DNA from 4 places in the Paenibacillus sp. FSL R7-0333 genome. Region 1 is predicted to be linked to each of the others. Evidence: predicted binding sites of a transcription regulator. Region 1 holds the regulator's gene; each other region holds the start of a gene.

Region 1 (5,242 bases):
CTCCGTAGCCATCAGAAGCGCCTCAGGAGCCGGTACCGCTGTAGGATCACCGCTTACGCCCTTGTGGATCAGAGCCGCCAGCCTCATCTCTTCGAACATATCCAGATTGTTGTTGCTTGCCGCACCGTCTGTACCCAGGGAGACCTTAATCCCGGCTCTCAGCAGTTCAGGAACACGGGCAACCCCGCTGGCCAGCTTCAGGTTACTGCCGGGGTTATGCGACACGCCAACGTTATGGCGGGCCAGAATCCCGATCTCTTCATCGTTCAGATGAACCCCGTGGGCAATGAGCGAAGGACGGGTGAACATTCCGAGCTTCTCCAGATGTGCGACCGGACGCAGGCCGTAGTCGGCCACGTTCTGTTCCACTTCATGGCGCGTCTCGGACATATGGGTGTGCATTGGCAGGTCTAGATCATGGGCAGCCTGCACAAACTTCATGAAAAACTCTGGAGGACAGGTGTACGGGGCGTGCGGTGAGAGCATGGTCGTAATTCTGCCGTCAGCCTTGCCGTGCCAGTTACGGGCAAAAGCAATCGCCTCAGCGAGCTTCGCTTGCTGTACCTCTTCCGGGCACAGCCCAATTACGCCGCGCATCAACACAGCACGAATACCAGACTGCTCGGTCACTTCCGCTACCCGGTCCATATGATCATACATATCGAGGAAGGTGGTTGTGCCGCCCTTCAGCATCTCCAGCACGGACAACGAGGTTCCCCAATATACATCATCACCAGTGAATTTCTCTTCCATCGGCCACATCTTCTCCTGCAGCCAAGACTGAAGCACCATATCGTCGCCGTATCCGCGCAGCAGTGACATTGCAGTATGACCATGGGTATTGACCAGACCAGGCATGAACAGCAGACGGCTGCCGTCTACGACCTGTGCGCCATCCTCCACTACCGGCTCAGCTTCACCTATGTAAGTAATCAAATCATTCTCCAGGGTCATGTACCCGCTCAGTACCGGCTTGTCACTGCCCGGAACCAGGAAGTGCCCATTCTTGATTATCGTGATCTTACTGCTCATCTTCAGCCTCATCCTTTCCATCATGCAAATAATAGGCCAAGCTCTGCAGATCTGTGGTGAAATCTGCGGCATGAATCCGGATATTGGCAGGCGTCTTGAGAATAACCGGTGCGAAGTTCAGAATCGCTTCGATACCGGAATCCACAAGAATATCAGCTACGTTCTGGGCTTCACTGTCGGGCACGGTAATAATCCCGATCCGGATGCCCTGCGAACGGATTGTACTGCTTAGCTCCTCCATCGGCTGCACAACCAGCGAGTTGATCTGCTGGCCCACCTTCGGCGGGTAGGCATCGAAGATGGCAGTAATCTTCATCGTATCCTTCAAGTAAGCGTTGTAGTTAGACAAGGCATGACCGAGGTTACCGGCTCCAACCAGTGCAACATTAATTTGCTGGTCAAGCTTCAGGATATGGCGGATCTTCTCAATCAGATAAGATACATCATAGCCGATGCCTTTCCTGCCAAAATCGCCGAAATAAGCCAAATCCTTACGGATCTGGGCGGGATTTAGGTCAAGCTTCTGGCCCAGCTCCTGAGAAGAGACTGTGGAGATTTCACGTTTTTGGAGATCGTTCAGGAAACGCAGGTACACTGGGAGCCTGCGCACGACGGCCTCCGATATTTTATCCGATTTCATGTATTCTCCTCCTTAAAAGTTGTGTTAGACCCGTACAATTATAGCAACCGTGCCCCGCCGCCTGCCGGAGTGGCAGGGCAGGCGGGAACGGATCTTCAGGTTAATCATGACTTATTAATAATAGCAATAGCAGAAGAATTAGGAAACCCCGCCGTCATCCAGCCATTCGGCAATTCTCGGGACCATCTGCTCGGTGAGCATATGCTCCATCTTGGGACCGGGGAGCGAGTACAGGAAGTACTTTCCATAATGCGATTCAATGACTCTGGTATCGTACACAATTACGATGCCCCGGTCCTGCGCCGTGCGGACCAGCCGCCCGAAGCCCTGCTTGAAGCGGATGACGGCCTGCGGCACGGACAGCTTCATGAACGGATTCTTCTTCTGTGCCTGAAGCAGCTCCGACTTCGCTTCTGCCAGCGGGTGATTTGGCGGCTGGAACGGCAGTCTGACAATCGCCAGGCAGGTCAATGCTTCTCCCGGGATATCCACCCCTTCCCAGAAGCTGCTGGTACCCAGCAAGACCGAAGCCGGGCTGTCCTGGAAGCGGCGGATCAGCTTGCTCCGGCTGCCGCCTTCCACACCTTGTCCGAGTACCGCGATATCCTGTGAGGCAAGTGCCTCCTTCAGCGGTTCATACACCTGGCGCAGCATCTTGTAGGAGGTAAACAGCACCAGCATCCGTCCCCGTGTTGTTACAGCTGTCTCGGCAAGGGAGTGCACGAGGGTGTCCACAAAGCGGGCATCCCCAATACTCCCCTTGACGCTCGGGAAGTCCCGGGGAATGACCAGGAGAGCCTGCTCACGATACTTGAATGGCGACGGAAGCAGTGCAGTCATCAGACGCCGCTGCTCTGCAGCTTCGCCAAGACCCAGGTTATCAATCATAAACTGGAAGGATTTATCCACGGATAAGGTGGCCGAGGTCAGGATAATGCTCTTCTTCTTATCGAAGAACAGCTCCCTGAGCTGGGTGCTGACATCTACGGGAACAGCATACATTTGCAGCGACTTGCCCTTATAATTGCCGCTTCCCTCCAGCCAATACACGATGTTCTCATCGTTCAGACTCATGAAGAAGCGGATCTGCTCTCTAATGGATGCCAGATCCTTGAATAACCCACCGATATCAGTCACAAGACTGTCTGAGGAGGATTGGCTGTCCGTGTCACGCATTTCACTGAGCATTTTGTCGCCCTTGCGGATGATATCGCTCAGACTGAGGTTCAGTGTATTCTCAAGGGCAGCCAGCTCCTCCCAATCCTTCGGCTTCTTGCCCGGCTGCAGGCGTGCCACCAGCTGGCCTGCTTCACCGGCCCCGGCATCGCTGCGCTCGGGCAGCAGGCTGAAGAGCCGGTCGCTGAGCGCATCCCAGGACTCCTTCACCGTCAGCAGATCGGGATAGATCCGGTCGATCACGCCGCTCCATTCGGAGGCCTGCTCACTGCCCGAAGACTGCAGACTCTGGCGGAGGGCAGGCAGCTGCCCGCTCCGGCTATCCTTATAGAGACGGGTGAGGGTATGGGCGAATGTGAAATATTTCATCTGCATGCCAAGATGCTTGCCGGCAATATCCTCCAGATGATGGGCTTCATCAATCACAAGATGGTCGTACGCCGGAAGAAGCTGATGCCCGGCTTTGACATCTGCGAACAGCTTGGAGTGATTGGTGACCACCACATCGGAGATCCCGGCTTCATGCTTGGCCCGGTGGTAATAGCATTTGCGGAACCAGGGACATGCGCGTCCCAGGCAGGAGTCGGTATCACTGGCTACCGTCTCCCAGAAATCGCCGCCCCGTCCGCTTAAGTTAAGCTCCTCATCATCGCCGGTCGTCGTCTGGGTCAGCCAAACGAGCATTTGCGCAGCGGTGAGCGCTTCTTCCCTTGGACTCGTAAAGTCCTTTTTGTTCATTCTATGTTCGAACTTGCGCAGACACAAATAGTGCCCTCTTCCCTTAAAGATGGAGGCCTTGAACGGGAACGGCACAACGCTGGTTAAGAGCGGAATATCCCGCTCCCGCAGCTGGTCCTGAAGGTTAATGGTATGCGTGCTGACCATCACCTTCTGATCACTTTTCACACTATGGTAGATAGCCGGAAGCAGATAACCCAGCGATTTACCGGTGCCTGTTCCCGCTTCAATCAGTAGATGCTTGTCCTGCTCAAGCGCTGTAATGACCTCATGGATCATCAGCTCCTGGGCTTCCCGGCTCTCATACTGGGGAAGAACAGCCTTCAGCCGCTTGGTTACCTCATCCATATATTCTTCAAAGGTAATATTCTCCAGCGGATTGACGCTTCCATCCTCCCGTGGCGTAGCCAGCTCTGCCCAGTCCCCCACAGCCAGCGCAAGCTGGCGGTAGAAGCTCAGCTCACCTTCCGGCTGAAAGGTCTCCATCTCCCGCTCCCGCAGCAGACCGTCGAAATACCAGGCCAGATCACTGTCTTCGTCCGCGAACAGCTCATTCAGCCGCTGAATCGTCAAGAGCGGCAGACTCTGCAGCTCTTCCAGACATTTGAGCAGCACAATAGCCGTGGCAAGCGCATCACTGTCCGCCTGATGGGGACGGTCATGCGTAATGCCGAAGTGGCTGCTTACCGCGCCAAGCTGATAGGTGCTCAGTGAGGGAAAGCATATTTTGAGAAAATCGATCGTATCCAGAATCCGCCCCTGAAACGGCAGGTAGCCGCAGCGGTCCAGCGCATTCTGCAAAAAATGAAAATCAAACGCGACATTGTGTCCGACGAGGACGACATCATCCAGCAGCGGCACCAGCTCCATCATCATCTCATCGAGCTCCGGCGCATCCTGTACGTCGCTGTCTGTAATTCCGGTCAGGCCCGTAATAAAAGGAGGAATGGGCGCTCCGGGCTTGACATAGGAACCATACACCCGGGAGATCGTCCCGTCTTCTTCTATAATGGCAAGGCCAACCTGGATGATCTCTCCCACAGATTGGGTTCCCGTAGTTTCAAAATCAAGCACGGCAAATTTCATTATAAGTTCTATTCCCTTTCACTTGAGACTCTTTATCAGCATAACAGAAGTTACGAAAAAAGGCGATGCACACCCCGGGAAACGGGGCGCATCGCCTAAAGAAACCGAGGATAAATTATAAAAGCGAAACCAGCTGATGGCCAAACTCCAGCTTCCCGCCCCGTCTGCGGCATACCTCCAGATTCACATTCGGCTCCGGCAGATCCGGGTCATGCAGCAGCGACAGGCTGAATAGCTCACTGGCCTCATTGAAGCGTTCCTGAGAAGCCCGGATACAGCCCAGCGCATTATAGATCATCGCCTTCAGCTTCTCCTCACGGATCAGGCCCAGCATGTGATTCAGATGTCCCCAGGCGGTATCGCCTTCTCCCTCCTGCAGATAAGCCATGGCCAGATACAGGCGGGCAGCGAGGCTGTCCGGATACTTAGCCGTAACCTCCCTGAACTGTTCAATGCATTTGCGGTACATCAGCAGCTTGTAATAGCCCTGGCCTCTGACAAAAGCATCCATCCCAAGCTCGGGCGCTTCCTCTTCCGGCAGCTCCTCTGGCTGAACCTGGAAATCCGCCT
Region 2 (5,242 bases), 2.7 Mb from region 1:
GCTTTTCAATATGAAGAAGGGCGGCTGCTATGCGAGGTTAGCGATAACGGTCCGGGAATTCCGGCAGGCCTGAAGGAGAAGATCTTCGTTCAGGGCTACTCCTCCAAGGGTGAACAGCGGGGAATCGGCCTATATCTGGTGAAGAAAAGTGTAGACAAACTCAAGGGTCATCTTGAGCTTGCCGCCGGCTGCGGGCCGGGAGCACATTTTATCGTGGATGTGCCTTATGAGGTGAAGGAGGAGGAGGGTGTGTGAACTGTGCCGTACCCTACCGAAGCACCCCCTCTACTAGAGCGGAAGACCCAGGAAACAGAACCGCATTATATCTACTGTACCATGTGCCAGCATGGCAGAGGTCAGATCGCGCTTGCGTTGCAGTATTGCAAAGGGCAGGCCGAACAGTAGGATATACATGAGAGTGCTGATGATGCCGGAGATGATTCCACCCTGAATGAAGCTGTCCGGCGTGTGGACCAGCACATGCGGAACGATCATCATGAACCAGACTGTGAATTTTTGGGCTCTGGTATCAGCTCTGCCGTGCGTCAGGGACAGGCACATGGCATAGAACAAGGTACGTAAGGCTAGTTCTTCATAAATGGCCGGACTGAGCGCCACTCTGAAATAGATTAGCTTCAGGCTGAATCCATCGAGGCTTTGTCCGCTCAGCATTAGATTGATGATTCCGAGCAGAATTCCAGCGGCGGCTCCCACGAATAGGCTCATGAAGATTGTTGAGGCGCTGGTTATGTTGAGGAAACGAAGCTTCCCTTCGCTATACTGGTTGAAGGTGCTTAATACAGCCAACGATGCCATTAACGTGAGCAGGCTTACCTCAATCATAGAGAAGAGAGACAGATTGATATAGGCTGCTGCTACAGCAGCGGCTAGCAGGACAGAGAGCAGAATCTGCCGCGTTGACGGCAGCTTGTGTTTTACAAGCAGCAGCACGCTGATGAAGAATACCCATACACCCAGCAGAAGCCACATTCTGGCTGTCGGGGCGGGATTGTTGCTGTGAATGCCGAAATTCAACAGAAACAGCAATACAAATACACTAAACATAATCCATACCGTTCTAAGGTTACTTTCGGTATTCAATACTTCCTTCTCCTTCCGGATACTTCAGTTATGTATGCAGACCGGGAAAGCCTATCATAAATCTGACCGGAGCGAAGTTAATTCTCTCACTCTTACGCAGTCAGCCATCCGTACAGCTATTTAGTTAATTTGGTTACTTTAGTTACAAAACTCTTTAATAATTTACGGAAGGTTCCACAAACCGCTTCTTTGACGCTATGATAATTGTGAAAATATGCACAAGGGGGCACAACTCACATGAATAAGAGATTAACAGCGGCGCTTATCCTCATTCTCTCCGTGATGCTTGTTATTGCAGGCTGCGGAAACAACAATGCGGGCAGCAGCAAGAATGAGAGCAAGGGAACAAACAGCGCGACCACAGAGCCTGCAGCAACGGCTGCACCTAAAGAGACAGCAGAAGCCGTGTCGGGAGCATCCGAAGCGAGCTATACTCCGTACGATCAATTAAAAGATAAATATGATATCGTTATCGTCGGCGCAGGCGGTGCGGGAATGTCTGCTGCGCTGGAAGCCAAAGCGGCCGGCATGAACCCGGTTATCTTAGAGAAAATGCCGGTAGCCGGCGGCAATACAACCAAATCCTCCTCAGGGATGAATGCTTCGCAGACCAAGTTCCAGAAGGAGCAGGGCATCGAAGACAGCAACGAACTGTTTTATGAAGAGACCCTTAAGGGCGGACATGATACGAACAATAAGGAGCTGCTGCACTTCTTCGTGGATCAATCCGCAGGTGCCATTGACTGGCTCGATTCCATCGGAATCCGCCTGAACAATATTACAATTACCGGCGGTATGAAGGAGAAGCGTACCCATCGTCCGGAGGACGGCTCGGCAGTGGGACAATATCTTGTAGCAGGACTTGTCCGCAATGTTCAGGAGCAGGGAATTCCGCTGTTCGTCAATGCGGATGTGAAGGAGCTTACGGTACAGGACGGTAAGGTGAACGGCGTGAAGGTGCTGTTCAACCAGGCTGATGACAAAACGATCAGCGCAGCAGCAGTTATCGTAACCACCGGGGGCTTCGGTGCCAACAAGGAACTGATTGCCAAGGTTCGCCCGGATCTGCAAGGACTGGTAACGACCAACCAGATTGGCAGCACCGGCGACGGCATTGCCATGATTGAGAAGGTCGGCGGAACTACCGTGGACCTGGATCAGATTCAGGTTCACCCGACTGTACAGCAGGAGAAATCCTACCTGATCGGTGAAGCGGTCCGGGGAGAAGGGGCTATTCTTGTATCTGCTGAGGGCAAGCGCTTCGGCAATGAGATGGATACCCGTGACAAGGTGACGGCTTCCATTAATACACTTCCTGAGAAATCCGCTTATCTCGTGTTCGACGCCGGAGTGAAATCCCGTGTCAAGGCGGTAGATCAATACATCAAGATGGGTGTAGTCAAGACCGCAGATACCATCGAGGCACTGGCGGATCAGATGAAGGTTCCGGCTGCTGCACTTAAGACCACCGTGGATACTTGGAACGGTGCGGTGAAAAGTAAGTCGGATGCCGAGTTCGGCAGAGCTACCGGTATGGATAATGATCTGTCCAGTGCTCCGTATTATGCCATCCAGATCGGCCCTGGTATTCACTATACGATGGGTGGAGTGGTGATCAACACCAACACTGAGGTCTTGAACAAAGACGGCAAGGCGATTACGGGCCTGTTCGCGGCAGGAGAAGTGGTCGGCGGGCTGCACGGCGAGAACCGCATTGGCGGGAACTCAGTAGCCGAGATTATTATCTTCGGACGTCAGGCAGGGATTAAGTCGGCTGAATTTGTAAAAGCGCAATAAGCTATTATTCTATATTGTTCTCATGTAAAAGGGATGCTCCGCAGCCATCAGGCTATGCGGGCATCCCTTTCTGTGTTGCAGCTCTAAGGCTGTATCGCCGGGGAAGGCGCAGGCTTGGCCGACCGGGTCAGCGAGAACAGCTCCAGCTCCGGACGGCTCTTGCCGGCCAGCGTATCGGCAAGCAGCTCGGCGGCAATCATGCTGTAGACCGTGCCGTTTCCGCCATAGCCTTCAATGAAGTAGCAATGCGGGAATTCCGGGTGCGGCCCCATATAAGGCAGTCCGTCACGGGTGGAGCCGAAGACCGCTCCCCAGGAATATTCGGCCTTGATTCCTTGAAGTTCCGGAAACAGGGCCGTAAGCTCCTCGACCAGACGCTCACACTGGGAGAGGACCCTTACCTCACGCCGCTCCACGCTGGTAAGCTGCTCATCCTTGCCGCCGGCGATAATCCGGCCTTCAGGAGTAGTCCGGAAATACAGATAAGGCCGGGCCGTTTCCCAGAGCAGGCTCTGCTCATGCCATTTTGGAAGATGCGGCAGAGGCTCGGTCATAATAGCATAGGTGTTGATCAGCTCTGCCCCCCGGTCCTTCTTCATCTCCTGGGTCTCATACCCCATAGCAAACACCACCTTCTTGGCGAAGATCCGGCCGTTTGCAGTATGACAGATGACTCCGTCGGCATTGTAATCATAATGAAGGGCTTCGGTCTGCTCATAGACCCGGACTCCGCCGGAGTGCGCTTTATGAATCAGGCTGTGTACGGTGCGCAGCGGATTAGTCTCCGCATCTCCTTTAGCATACAGCGCACCTGGTTTGGAGAAGGCGTAATGGGCACGGATATTCTCCTCCTCCCAGAAATCCGAATCGAAGCCGTGCTTCACCAGATTCTCATTCTCCAGCTTCAGCATAGCAACATCTTCCGGCGTACTGGCATACAGCAGACTGCTGCGCTCAATAATCTGCGGATCGATGTCCAGCTTGCCGGGCAGGTCAAGAATCGCACGCATGGCCTGCTGGCACAGCTTGTAGAACAACACGCCATTCTCTTCCCCGAAAGTATTCATGCAAGCTGTCAGCGACTTGTCGTTGGCGATCTGCAGCAGTCCCGTATTGGCGTGGGAGCTTCCGGTACCGATCGTTCTTTTATCGATAAGAACGGTATCTGCTCCACTGAGGGACATGCGGTAAGACATCATCGCTCCGCCCATCCCGCCGCCTACAATGAGACAGTCGCAGGTTATATCTTCCTCAAGCACCGGATATACCGGAGGCTCAGGCAGTGTGTGTTCCCAGGGCAGTTGCCCGCTGACGAGTTTCATAGATCTGTTCGCTCCTTTATGTCATTCAGAGTAGTATTATTTGCACTATTGAAGAGTCTCATGCGTCAAGACCTTAAGGATTATTCATCATATGTGAGCTTGCTTAATGTACCTTCGGGCACATAAACAGCCTTCCCCGGAAGCATACTAAGGAACGCTTGAACAACCAGAAGGAGGGAATACCGAACATGCAATCTAACCAAATGCAGGCACTTAGCGGAAAAGAATTGGAGTATATCGCCGATTCCATTTCCAATGAGGATTTGCTGATTAAGCAGCTCGCGGCTACAGCCGGAACCACTCAGAACTCGGCCGTGCAGGGGATCTGCATCCAGCAGATTCAGAGTCATACCCATCATATGGATATGCTGGTCCAGCTGCTCCATCAGCATCAGCAGTACGCACCATCGCAGCCGCAATAACAGGGATAACCCACAAATTCTAAAGGAGGTTTTACTGTGTACGCACAGAATGGAACGCCGTTTATGGCGGATGAAGATTTACTCTACACGATTTTGGCCGATCTGAAGCGGACAGTCCGCGAGTACACCACAGCAGCAACAGAATCGAACTGTCCCGCTGTAAGACGGGTATTCAATGATTTGACCATGGATACCCTCAGAATTCAGGGGGAATTGTACATGAAGATGTCGCAAATGAACATGTACACCGTTCCGGGCAAGGCACTGCGCCAGGATGTGGACAAGCAGATTCAGAGTGCCCAGCAGACCCAGCAGAAGCTGCAGCAGTTCGTGCGTGAGAAAACAGGCGGGGCAGGAGCCTATAACCAGGCTTCGAATGTTCAGCAGCACCAGCCGAACGTCCAGCAGCATCATAACGGTTCCTATTATATGTAACCCTGGCGATGGTCCTGTGAAGCATTAGAGCGCTTCCCCGGCCATGCAGGAGAAAATACAAAGGGAATGAAGTCATAGCCCCGCCTCGGCGGGGTTATTTTGTTTGCAGAACGGTACTTTTCATGTCATATTAATACTAAACTCTTTTTTGCAGGAGGCCCTAAG
Region 3 (5,242 bases), 300 kb from region 1:
GATGACCAGTCCTGCTGTAACGGAAATGACCAGAATCACCTTCCCGTTCGCACCGCTGTTTGCTGCTGATTGGGCGGCTGGATTCACGAAGGTAACAATAAGGATGCAGGCTGCCACCACGGTCGCCAGCATTGCACCCAGAACGTTTTTCCCTTTTGCTCCGCCCTGTAGTCCGCCCGGTCCCACATATGCACCGCTCCAGATCAGCCGTACGAGATAGGAACCCACACCCAGCATGAAAATTGCGTAATTACTAAGCGGATATTCCAGCCACTTCATTCCGTAGTTTTGCAGCGCCATGTCTGTCAGCAATAAGAATGCCATCAAAAGAAATGCCTGATTCCCCGCCTTGTGCCGCTGCTGCAATTGTCTCTCATCCAGGTTCGTTCTGCTCATCCTTCGTTCCCTCCCAAAATAATTGATCCAGCGTCTTCCCAAGGGTTACACAAATGTCAATACACAACCTCAGGGTGGGGTTGTAATCACCATTCTCAATCGCGATAATTGTCTGTCTTGTGACCCCCACGGCATCCGCCAGCTGCTTTTGCGACATGTCTTTTGCTGCTCTGGAGGCTTTGAGCCTCAGATTTTTCCCCATTCCCTCACCTCACGCATATTGTAAAATATATAAAACAAAATGTCTAGTATATTTTACATAAGAATACTAAAAGTTCGCGTTCATTAAAATTTGTTATATTCAGTGCGTACAATCACAAGTTCCGCCTAAGGCCAGTGATAAGGTGTAGAAGTGAAAAGAAGCACAAACCTACATCTAAACCTGAGGAGGGGCCAACATGGCGTCCAATCAATTAAACGATACAACAATTCATCCCGGGTTCACCCCGGAAGCAATGGTCAGAGATATTGTTCTGCAGTTCCCCAAAGCAGCTGATTATTTCAAGGCACAACGGATCGATTTCTGCTGCGGAGGTGCCAAGCCGCTGGCTGAAGCCGCTGCCGAGAAGGGTCTTGATCCGGCAGCAATGGTGCAGGAGCTGAACAAGCTGCAAGAGCAGCATCCGGTGCTGGAAGAGGATACCGCCTGGAACGAAGCTTCGTCAGAGGAACTGGTGGATTATATTGTGAACAAGCATCACCGCTACCTGCGTGAAGAGCTTCCGCTAATCAGCCAAAATGTAACCAAGGTGTTCCGCGTTCACGGTGAGGATTCACCGCACCTGGGAGAAATGCACCGCCTGTTCAATATGCTGCGTGAAGAGCTGCTGCAGCATACGGCGAAGGAAGAAGAGAGTGAATTCCCTAAGATGCTGGCCTACACCCAGAACCCAACCGAAGAAGGACTTGCGGAGCTGCGCGGACTGCTGCATAATTTGGAAGCTGAGCATGACGGGGCCGGAGAGATTCTACGCGAGCTGCGCAGAGTTACTAATAACTACACACCGCCCGCACATGCCTGCACGACTTATCGCCTGACGTATGCCCGGCTTGAAGAGCTGGAAGGCATGACCTTCGAGCATGTGCATCTGGAGAACAATATTCTGTTCCTGCGTTATCAATAGGACCTGCTGCATTGGATAAGTCCCTTCTGGGACTTTTTACTTTTTCTTCCGGCAGAAATGATTTGAGAACCCTTCCTCTATGCGTTATCCTTAAAGAGTCCGGGAAAATACATATGAAGGCGGTGCCGTGGGATGTCCACGAAATGGATGCGCTTCATGCTGTGCCTTCTCTTGCTGGCCGCGGCAAGCGGTTGTGGCTTGGGATCAGAGAATGGCGGCAGCAGTAACGGAGGCCAGGGATTAACCTTTTCAGTCAAGGTGGGTGACAGTGAAATGGCCGGAAGCTCGGCCAGATTGCTTAACGAAGCTTACGTGGCTGGGAATTCAATAATAGAGCTGTTCAGAAAGAGCGGCGTTGTTACATTTTCAGCGGATGGAACTAGTATTCTTGAGGTGAATAAGGTCTCCCTGGGTGAGGACATGAACTGGGAGATTCAGGTGAACGGCAAGAAGGTTCAAGAGCTGAATACAACCCTTGAACCGGGTTCAGCCATTACGATGTCAGCAGGGCCTGCCGGAACCGGAAAGATGTTTCAGCCTGTCATCATCACTGTGAACGGGGGGAGCGAGCAGCCGGAGCTGACACATTCGCATGTGCTTTCTTTTATGCAGGATATGTCCGTCAAGGGACTGCTGAAGAACAGCGGTATGGTTCGGCTTGCCGAGGATAACCGGACGGTGCTTACTGTGATGGATTATACCCCGCTCAGCAGCGAGGAATGGAGACTGAAGGTCAACGATAAAGGTCTGCTCGGTAATGGAGTGGACATGAAGCTCAGTCCGCAGGACAAGCTGGAGATCTCTCTGGTACTGAAATAAGTGAATGAAGTATAGGAGTGAGATCGTGTATCGAATGAATGGATATCTGTGCGAAACTGCATGGGTATCCGTTTTTTTTGAATAAAATATCTCTGTGCTTCACGCCATAAGTTGTCCTATGAAAGAACGCGAGAAGTCATCTCCACTTGTGTGAAAAAATTCACATACCATGTGACTGTGGTCACACTTGTCATGGAATTGGGGACAGTATAATTTCTCTATCAGGTAAAGTTATTGAAGAAATCAGAGTTTCTGAAGGAGGGTCTACCAGTGGCAGCGGAAAGAGAAAAGTTAGTGCTGATTGGGAATGGCATGGCGGGAGTAGGCACGATTGAGCAGATTCTGAAGCTGGGCGGCGCTTATGATATTACTGTCTTCGGCAGTGAGCCGCATCCCAACTATAACCGGATTATGTTGTCCTATGTACTTGAAGGCAGCAAAACAATTGAAGACATCATTCTCAACGATCTCGGGTGGTATGAAGATAATCATATTACACTGCATACCGGCACGACGGTTACCCGGATTGATGAACAGAACAAACTCATATTGACCGATAATGGACTGGCGGTTCCTTACGATAAAGCAATTATTGCCACAGGCTCGAATTCTTTCATTCTCCCCGTACCCGGCAGCACTAAGGATGGGGTAGTCGGGTTCCGAGATATCGCGGACTGCGATGCGATGCTGGCAGCGGCGAAGCAGTACCGCACGGCGGCTGTGATCGGCGGAGGACTGCTGGGTCTGGAAGCGGCGAAGGGCCTGGTCAATCTGGGCATGGATGTTACCGTTGTGCATCTGCTGGAGGATCTGATGGAGCGTCAGCTGGACCGTACCGCTTCTTCCATGCTACAGGCAGAGCTTACGCGTCAAGGTGTGAAATTCGCCATGGGCAAGCAGACGGTAGAACTGACCGGCGAAGAACGGGTGACCGGACTGCGCTTCAGTGACGGCAGTGAGCTGCCCGCAGAGTTTGTAGTGATGGCTGTTGGAATCAAGCCGAATGTCCAGCTTGCGAAGGACAGCGGAATCACCGTTAACCGCGGGATTGTAGTTGACGATTATATGCAGACTTCTATGGCTGATGTGTATTCTGTCGGCGAATGTACAGAGCACCGGGGAACCTGCTACGGACTCGTCGCACCGTTATTCGAGCAGGGCATGGTTCTCGCCAAGCATCTGTCAGGTAGTCAGACTCCAGGCTATGAAGGTTCAGTTGTAGCAACCAAGCTCAAAATTTCCGGGGTAGATGTATTCTCCGCTGGTGAATTCACCGAAACACCGGAGCATACCGTCATTTCTGCCAAGGATGAATGGAAGCGAACCTACAAGAAGATTTTGCTTAAGGATAATGTGATTGTCGGTGCTGTTCTGTTCGGTGATGTAACGGAATCTGCCAACCTGCAGAAGCTTGTGAAAAACAGCACAGAGATGACCAATGAAATCTATGATGAAGTTATGGGCACGAGCTGCTGCGGCGGAGGCGGTGCCAAGAAGGGCATGTCCGTTGAAGCGATGGCTGATGAAGAAATCGTCTGCGGCTGCAACGGCGTAACCAAAAAAGCGATTGTGGATGCTGTTACGGAGAACGGCTTCACTACGGTGGATGAGATCAAAGCCTGCACGGGGGCAACCCGCTCCTGCGGCGGCTGTAAGCCGGTGGTAGAGCAGATTCTGCAATTCGTTCTCGGAGACAGCTTCCAGCAGAGCGCCAAGCAGGGAATCTGCAGCTGCACCTCGCTTAGCCGGGATGAGATCGTAGCCGAGATTACGGCTAAAGGCCTCCGGACCACCAAGGAAGTCATGCATGTCCTGGACTGGAAGCAGGCAGAAGGCTGTTCGAAATGCCGTCCTGCAGTGAACTATTATCTGGGTATGATCTACCCTGACACACACGAGGATGAGAAGGAGTCACGGTTCGTCAATGAACGGATGAGCGCCAATATTCAGAAGGACGGAACCTATACAGTTATACCGCGGATGTATGGCGGGGTGACCACTCCTGAAGATTTGAAGCGGATTGCCGATGTGTCCCTGAAGTATGATGTGAAGGTTGTGAAGGTAACGGGCGGACAACGCCTGGACCTGATCGGTGTCAAAAAAGAAGATGTACCTAAGGTGTGGGAGGAGCTGGATATGCCGTCCGGCTATGGTTATGCGAAGTCGCTGCGTACGGTAAAAACTTGCGTGGGTTCGCAGTTCTGCCGCTTCGGCACACAGGATTCCATGGGCATGGGCGCTATGCTGGAACGCAAGTACGAACGGCTGGATATGCCGGCCAAGTTCAAAATGGCGGTTAACGGCTGCCCGCGCAACTGTGCAGAATCCTGCACGAAGGACATCGGGATTGTCGGCAATGACGGCGGCTGGGAAGTGTTCATCGGCGGGAACGGCGGGATTAAGCCGCGCATCGCAGATGCCTTCTGCAAGGTGAAGACCGACGAGGAGCTGGTTGAGGTCTGCTCCGCTGTTATCCAGTACTACCGTGAGACCGGCAATTACCTGGAGAGAACCTCCGAATGGGTAGAGCGCATGGGTCTTGAGCATATCCAGACTGTGGTTATGGGCAATGACGATAACCGTAAAGAGCTGGCGGCACGTATTGACTTTGCCCTGGCCCAGGTGAGTGATCCTTGGCGGAAAATGCTTAATGATAAAAACACCCGCACCGCGCTGTTCGAAGAGACACAGGTATAGTCTAAAGGGAGAAGGAGAGAGAGCATAATGGAACGAAGCAATCGGGAGTATACGATAGGCGCAGTGGAAGAGTTCATGCTGCAGATCGGCCGGGTAGTTCATGCAGGAGAGGTGGAATTAGCCATATTCCGCACATCGGACGGCGCAGTCTATGCGGTCCGCAACCACAGTCCCCACCCGAAGGGCGGTCCGCTCGCGGAAGGCAT
Region 4 (5,242 bases), 280 kb from region 1:
ATTGTACTGGGACTCGCGTCCTTCAGTATCTCACGGATGAATGTGCCGTACCGCAAGGTCTTCTATTTCTTCTTCCTGATGACGCTGTTCATTCCGGCCACGAGCTATATGATTCCGAACTTTGTCAATCTGAAGGAGCTTGGCCTGCTCAATCAATATGCGGCCTTCTGGCTGCCGGCAGGCGCGAACACGTTCTTCTTCCTGCTGCTTAAGAATTTCTTCGACGGGATTCATCCCGAGATTCTGGAAGCCGCGCGGATGGACGGGGCCTCGGAGCCGAGAAGCTTCTTCACCATTGCGGTGCCGCTGTCGGTTCCGATTTTTGCAACACTGGCGATCTTCATCTTCTCCACAGCCTGGAATGACTGGTTCTGGCCGTCGCTGGTCATGCACAGTGAGGAGAAGTATACGCTCGCTACCGCTATCTATAAGTACGTTATCAATGTAAAAGCGCTGAATACGAACATCAAATTCGCAATTCTGTTCATTGTCTCTCTGCCGCCGATCCTGGTATTCCTGGTCTTCCAGAAGTTCATAATGCGCGGAGTTTCATTGTCTGCGGTCAAAGGCTGAGCAGGAAGGATGAGCTCCGGTAGAGATCGTACTCCTGCACATGAAGGGAATATAAATACACCTCGTTTGTAAACGGTTTCTCTTTTAAGATGAATTTGTAAGCTCATTATGATATGGAAAAGGGGAGTTACCATGCGTAAAGTTTCCAGCGTATTCGCCTGTCTCCTGGTCACGGGGACCTTATTGTCCGCTTGCGGCGGCAATAATAACGGCAACAAGCCGGCGGCTGACGGGGGAGAAGCGACACCAGCACCAGCAGCGACCCAGGCGGCGGAAGAGTCAGCCATTCCGTCTGCAGCACCGGCTGACGATATCACCCAGAGAAAGGTAACAATCAAAATCCACTATCCTACGCCGGACCTGACCGAGGTGAGAGCGCAGGAGGATGACAAAATCAAGCGGTTCCAGGAAGTCTATCCGAACGTGGAGATCGTCAAGGACGACTGGCAGTATAATGTAAGCGAGATCGGAGTGAAGATGGCTGCGAACGAAGCGCCAACCTTCTTCAACACGTATGCCACCGAAGCCAAATTCCTGATAGAGAAGGGCTGGGTTGCCGACATCACCGATCTGTGGAACAACTATGAGTTCAAGGATCAGATCAATCCTGTGCTGCAGAACCAGTTCATCATTGACGGCAAGGTGTATGGGGTTACCCAGAAGGGTTACGTCACTACAACAATGATCAACAAGAAGATGCTGGATGACAAAGGTGTAGCCGTACCTCCAATGGATTGGACCTGGGACGACATGCTGAACACAGCCAAAGGAGTGGCCGATCCCAAGAAAGGTATCTCCGGGATTGCCCCGATGGGCAAAGGCAACGAAGCCGGCTGGAACTGGACCAACTTCCTGTTCGAAGCAGGCGGAGAGATTCAGAAGATTGAGGGCGCCAAGGTGGTGGCCACCTTCAATTCCGAAGCTGGTGTTAAAGCGCTGGACTTCTATAAAAAGCTGAGATGGGAAGCCAAAGCGGTTCCCCAGGATTGGGCGCTCGGCTGGGGCGATGCGGTAGGTGCCTTCCAGCAGGGCCGTACCGCGATGGTGATGGCCGGATCTGACGGTGTCATTGAACAGGCGCTTAATCAGGGCGGGTTCAAGCCTGAGGATGTGCTGACCTATCCAATGCCTGCGGCTGAGAAAGGCGGCAAGCATACCGGTGTTCTCGGCGGCGACTATCTGGTCATCAACCCTAACGCCAGCAAGGATGAGCAGGAGATGGCCTTCCGTTATATTACCTTCGACTATTTCTCGGATAAAGGCCTGGAAGCGCTCGATGCCATTCTGCAGCAGCGCAAGGCGGACGGCAAATACTTCATTCCGCCGCTTCTTGATTACTATGCCGCTGATTCCGAGTTCGGCAAGAAGACCAAAGCAGTGTATGACAAATACTCTGATATTGTATATCAATACAATACAGATATTATGGCTCTGCTCGACGGCAAGCCTGAGGCGCAGTACAATACCCAGGACTACTATGCAACCATGTCCAATGTCATTCAGGAGCTGTTCGCCAAGGAAGGCACGGACTCCAAGGCCCAGCTTGATGCAGCAGCCGCAACCGTACAGAAGAAATTTTTCGATACCATTAAGGTAGAGTAGCCTGGGATGTCTCTTTCTAGACTTAGGGGAAGAGATGAATAAGGGGGGCAGCAGAGATGCTGTCTCTTTTTTTATGAAAATATAAGAATTTATAGGTTGCACACGATAACTTATCCTTCTATTTCTCGCTGAAACGGTACCGTCCTTTAAAAGGACGGCAAAGCCGTTTCCACTTGGCAGAAATTTATATTTATATTCACCGTCAGAGTGAGTCTGTAGAAAAGCGACGGATGAACCGAAGTGGAGGCTTGGCATTCATGAGCAAAATTCCCGAAGCCCAACCGGAATTTCGAGGCATGATGGGCCATCAACGCTGCAGACTATCGTATTTCGTTCGCAGAATAGACAAATATCAATTAAATATTACATATAATATGGAAGAAACGCTAGTATATGATCGAATGAAAGCGCTTTGAAAACAACTCAAAAAAAACTTTAAACTTTGTGAAAGATTTCACTATACAAGGTGAAAAGGATGTGCTAAGATAAATGTATAGAAAGAAACAACCTAAAAATTGACAGGAGGACGAGGGAGATGGCAGTTAAAAACGAAGTCGCCGCCCAAGTGAAACAAACCACCGCTGAAGAGTATATTCAGGTTTTGGTGGATAAAGCAAAGAAAGCCCACGAAGCGTTCATGGGCCTGGATCAAGAGCAGACAAACACAATCGTTCATGCAATGGCGCTGGCCGGACTCGACAAGCATATGTACCTGGCAAAACTGGCTGTTGAAGAAACAGGACGCGGAGTATACGAAGACAAAATTACAAAGAACATCTTCTCCACTGAATATATCTGGCACGGTATTAAGTACGACAAGACTGTAGGCGTTATTGAGGATAACGCTTATGACAGCTTCCAGAAGATTGCTGAACCAGTCGGAATCATTATGGGTATCACACCGGTAACCAATCCAACATCCACCACGATGTTTAAAGCTTTGATTTCCGCTAAGACACGTAACCCTATTATATTCGGTTTCCACCCGTCAGCGCAAGAGTGCAGTGCGGCAGCAGCCAAAATTCTGCATGATGCAGGCGTAGCAGCAGGCGCACCTGAGAACTTCATCCAATGGATTGAGCTTCCTACGATGGACAAAACAAACGCACTGATGAACAATCCGGACGTTGCACTGATTCTGGCAACCGGCGGATCGGCAATGGTCAAGGCAGCTTACAGCTGCGGCAAACCGGCACTCGGCGTAGGCCCTGGTAACGTGCCTGCCTTCATTGAGAAGAGTGCTGATATTGATCAGGCTGTAACAGACCTTATCCTGTCGAAGACTTTTGATAATGGTATGATCTGTGCTTCCGAACAGGCAGTTATCATTGAAGAAGCCATCTTCGATCAAGTGAAAAAGAAAATGATTGCAAACGGCTGTTACTTTGTGAACAAAGAAGAAGCAGCTAAGCTGACCAGCGGCGCAATGAACGTAGAGAAATGTGCAGTTAACCCGGCTATCGTTGGCCAATCCGCTGTGAAGATCGCTGAAATGTGCGGCATTCAGGTTCCTGCCGGAACGAAGATCCTGGTAGCTGAGCTTGAAGGTGTAGGTACTAAATATCCATTGTCCGCTGAGAAGCTGAGCCCGGTTCTGGCTTGCTACAAAGTGAAGAATGCTGACCAGGGTATCGAGCGCGCAGCTCAAATCGTTGAATTTGGCGGCATGGGCCATAGCTCGGCTATCCATTCCAACAACGAAGAAGTAATCATGAAGTTCTCCAACCGTCTGCAGACCGGACGTATTCTCGTCAACTCGCCATCGACTCACGGCGCAATCGGCGACATTTATAACACTAATATCCCTTCATTGACACTGGGCTGCGGATCTTACGGACGCAACTCGGTATCGCAGAACGTCACTGCAATCAATCTGATCAACGTGAAAAGGGTGAATCGTCGTACCGTGAATATGCAATGGTTTAAAGTACCTGACAAGATTTACTTCGAAAAGGGAGCCACTCAGTACCTGGCCAAAATGCCTGATATCACACGCGTTGCTATCATCACTGACCCAGTAATGGTTAAACTGGGGTATGTTGAAAGAGTTGAGCACTATCTGCGTCAGCGCCAGACTCCTGTAGCGATCGAAGTGTTCTCGGAAGTTGAACCGGATCCATCGACTACTACTGTAGAAAAAGGTACAGCTATGATGAACAGATTCCAGCCGGACTGCATCATCGCACTCGGCGGTGGTTCCCCAATGGATGCTGCCAAGGGCATGTGGCTGTTCTACGAACATCCGGATGCAGACTTCAACGGCCTGAAACAGAAGTTCATGGATATCCGCAAACGGGTATACAAATTCCCTAAGCTCGGCAACAAAGCGAAATTCGTTGCCATTCCAACCACTTCGGGTACCGGTTCTGAAGTAACATCGTTCGCAGTTATCACAGACAAGACAACAGGCAATAATACCAAGTATCCGCTCGCTGACTATGAGCTGACTCCAGACGTAGCAATTATTGACCCTGAGTTTGTCTACAGCTTGCCTAAGACTGCAGTTGCCGATACAGGCATGGACGTATTGACACATGCTATCGAAGCTTATGTATCTGTAATGGCCAGTGACTATACCGATGGTCTGGCAATCAAAGCCATCCAACTGGTGTTCCAGTGGCTGGAGAAATCCGCACTGCAAGGCGACAAGCTGGCCCGTGAGAAAATGCACAATGCTTCGACGCTTGCCGGTATGGCCTTTGCCAACGCATTCCTGGGGATTAACCACAGCTTGGCACACAAATGGGGCGGACAGTATCACACCGCACACGGCCGTACCAATGCGATCCTGATGCCGCATGTTATCCGTTACAATGCCAAGAAACCTACGAAGTTCGCTTCGTTCCCTAAATATTCGCACTTTGTAGCTGACGAACGGTACGCAGAAATCGCCCGTATTCTGGGATTGCCTGCACGCACTACCGAAGAAGGCGTAACCAGCCTGATCAATGCAATCCGCGACATGAACAAAAAACTCGGTATCGAAGAATCCTTCTCGGCTCTTGGTTTCGATCCTAAGGACTTTGAATCCCGTGTAGACTATCTGGCTGACCGTGCATTTGAAGAC

What was found. Region 1 encodes Rex, which represses fermentation and respiration genes when NADH is low (regulators of the CRP and FNR family bind a similar motif). Its sites were predicted from a motif close to TTGTGAAATATTTCACAA; they were not measured.
Region 2: MKY86_RS07315 (flavocytochrome c) is a predicted target of Rex. The motif match lies at 1,306-1,323, and genes of this name have one in related genera.
Region 3: nirB (nitrite reductase large subunit NirB) is a predicted target of Rex. The motif match lies at 2,488-2,505, and genes of this name have one in related genera.
Region 4: adhE (bifunctional acetaldehyde-CoA/alcohol dehydrogenase) is a predicted target of Rex. The motif match lies at 2,618-2,635, and genes of this name have one in related genera.

Annotation. Positions count from the first base shown of each region.
Region 1 is NZ_JBBOBZ010000001.1:4,487,038-4,492,279, forward strand. It holds gene MKY86_RS18940 (amidohydrolase) at 1-1,032, opposite strand, end outside; gene MKY86_RS18945 (redox-sensing transcriptional repressor Rex) at 1,022-1,672, opposite strand; gene dinG (ATP-dependent DNA helicase DinG) at 1,811-4,672, opposite strand; gene MKY86_RS18955 (tetratricopeptide repeat protein) at 4,788-5,242, opposite strand, start outside.
Region 2 is NZ_JBBOBZ010000001.1:1,788,703-1,793,944, forward strand. It holds gene dcuS (DcuS/MalK family sensor histidine kinase) at 1-255, shown strand, start outside; gene MKY86_RS07310 (CPBP family glutamic-type intramembrane protease) at 289-1,101, opposite strand; gene MKY86_RS07315 (flavocytochrome c) at 1,339-2,898, shown strand; gene MKY86_RS07320 (NAD(P)/FAD-dependent oxidoreductase) at 2,982-4,220, opposite strand; gene MKY86_RS07325 (hypothetical protein) at 4,409-4,642, shown strand; gene MKY86_RS07330 (spore coat protein) at 4,679-5,077, shown strand.
Region 3 is NZ_JBBOBZ010000001.1:4,787,507-4,792,748, reverse strand. It holds gene MKY86_RS20420 (DUF6773 family protein) at 1-396, opposite strand, end outside; gene MKY86_RS20415 (helix-turn-helix transcriptional regulator) at 374-598, opposite strand; gene ric (iron-sulfur cluster repair di-iron protein) at 825-1,520, shown strand; gene MKY86_RS20405 (hypothetical protein) at 1,653-2,339, shown strand; gene nirB (nitrite reductase large subunit NirB) at 2,610-5,036, shown strand; gene nirD (nitrite reductase small subunit NirD) at 5,064-5,242, shown strand, end outside.
Region 4 is NZ_JBBOBZ010000001.1:4,766,817-4,772,058, reverse strand. It holds gene MKY86_RS20325 (carbohydrate ABC transporter permease) at 1-573, shown strand, start outside; gene MKY86_RS20320 (ABC transporter substrate-binding protein) at 706-2,175, shown strand; gene adhE (bifunctional acetaldehyde-CoA/alcohol dehydrogenase) at 2,711-5,242, shown strand, end outside.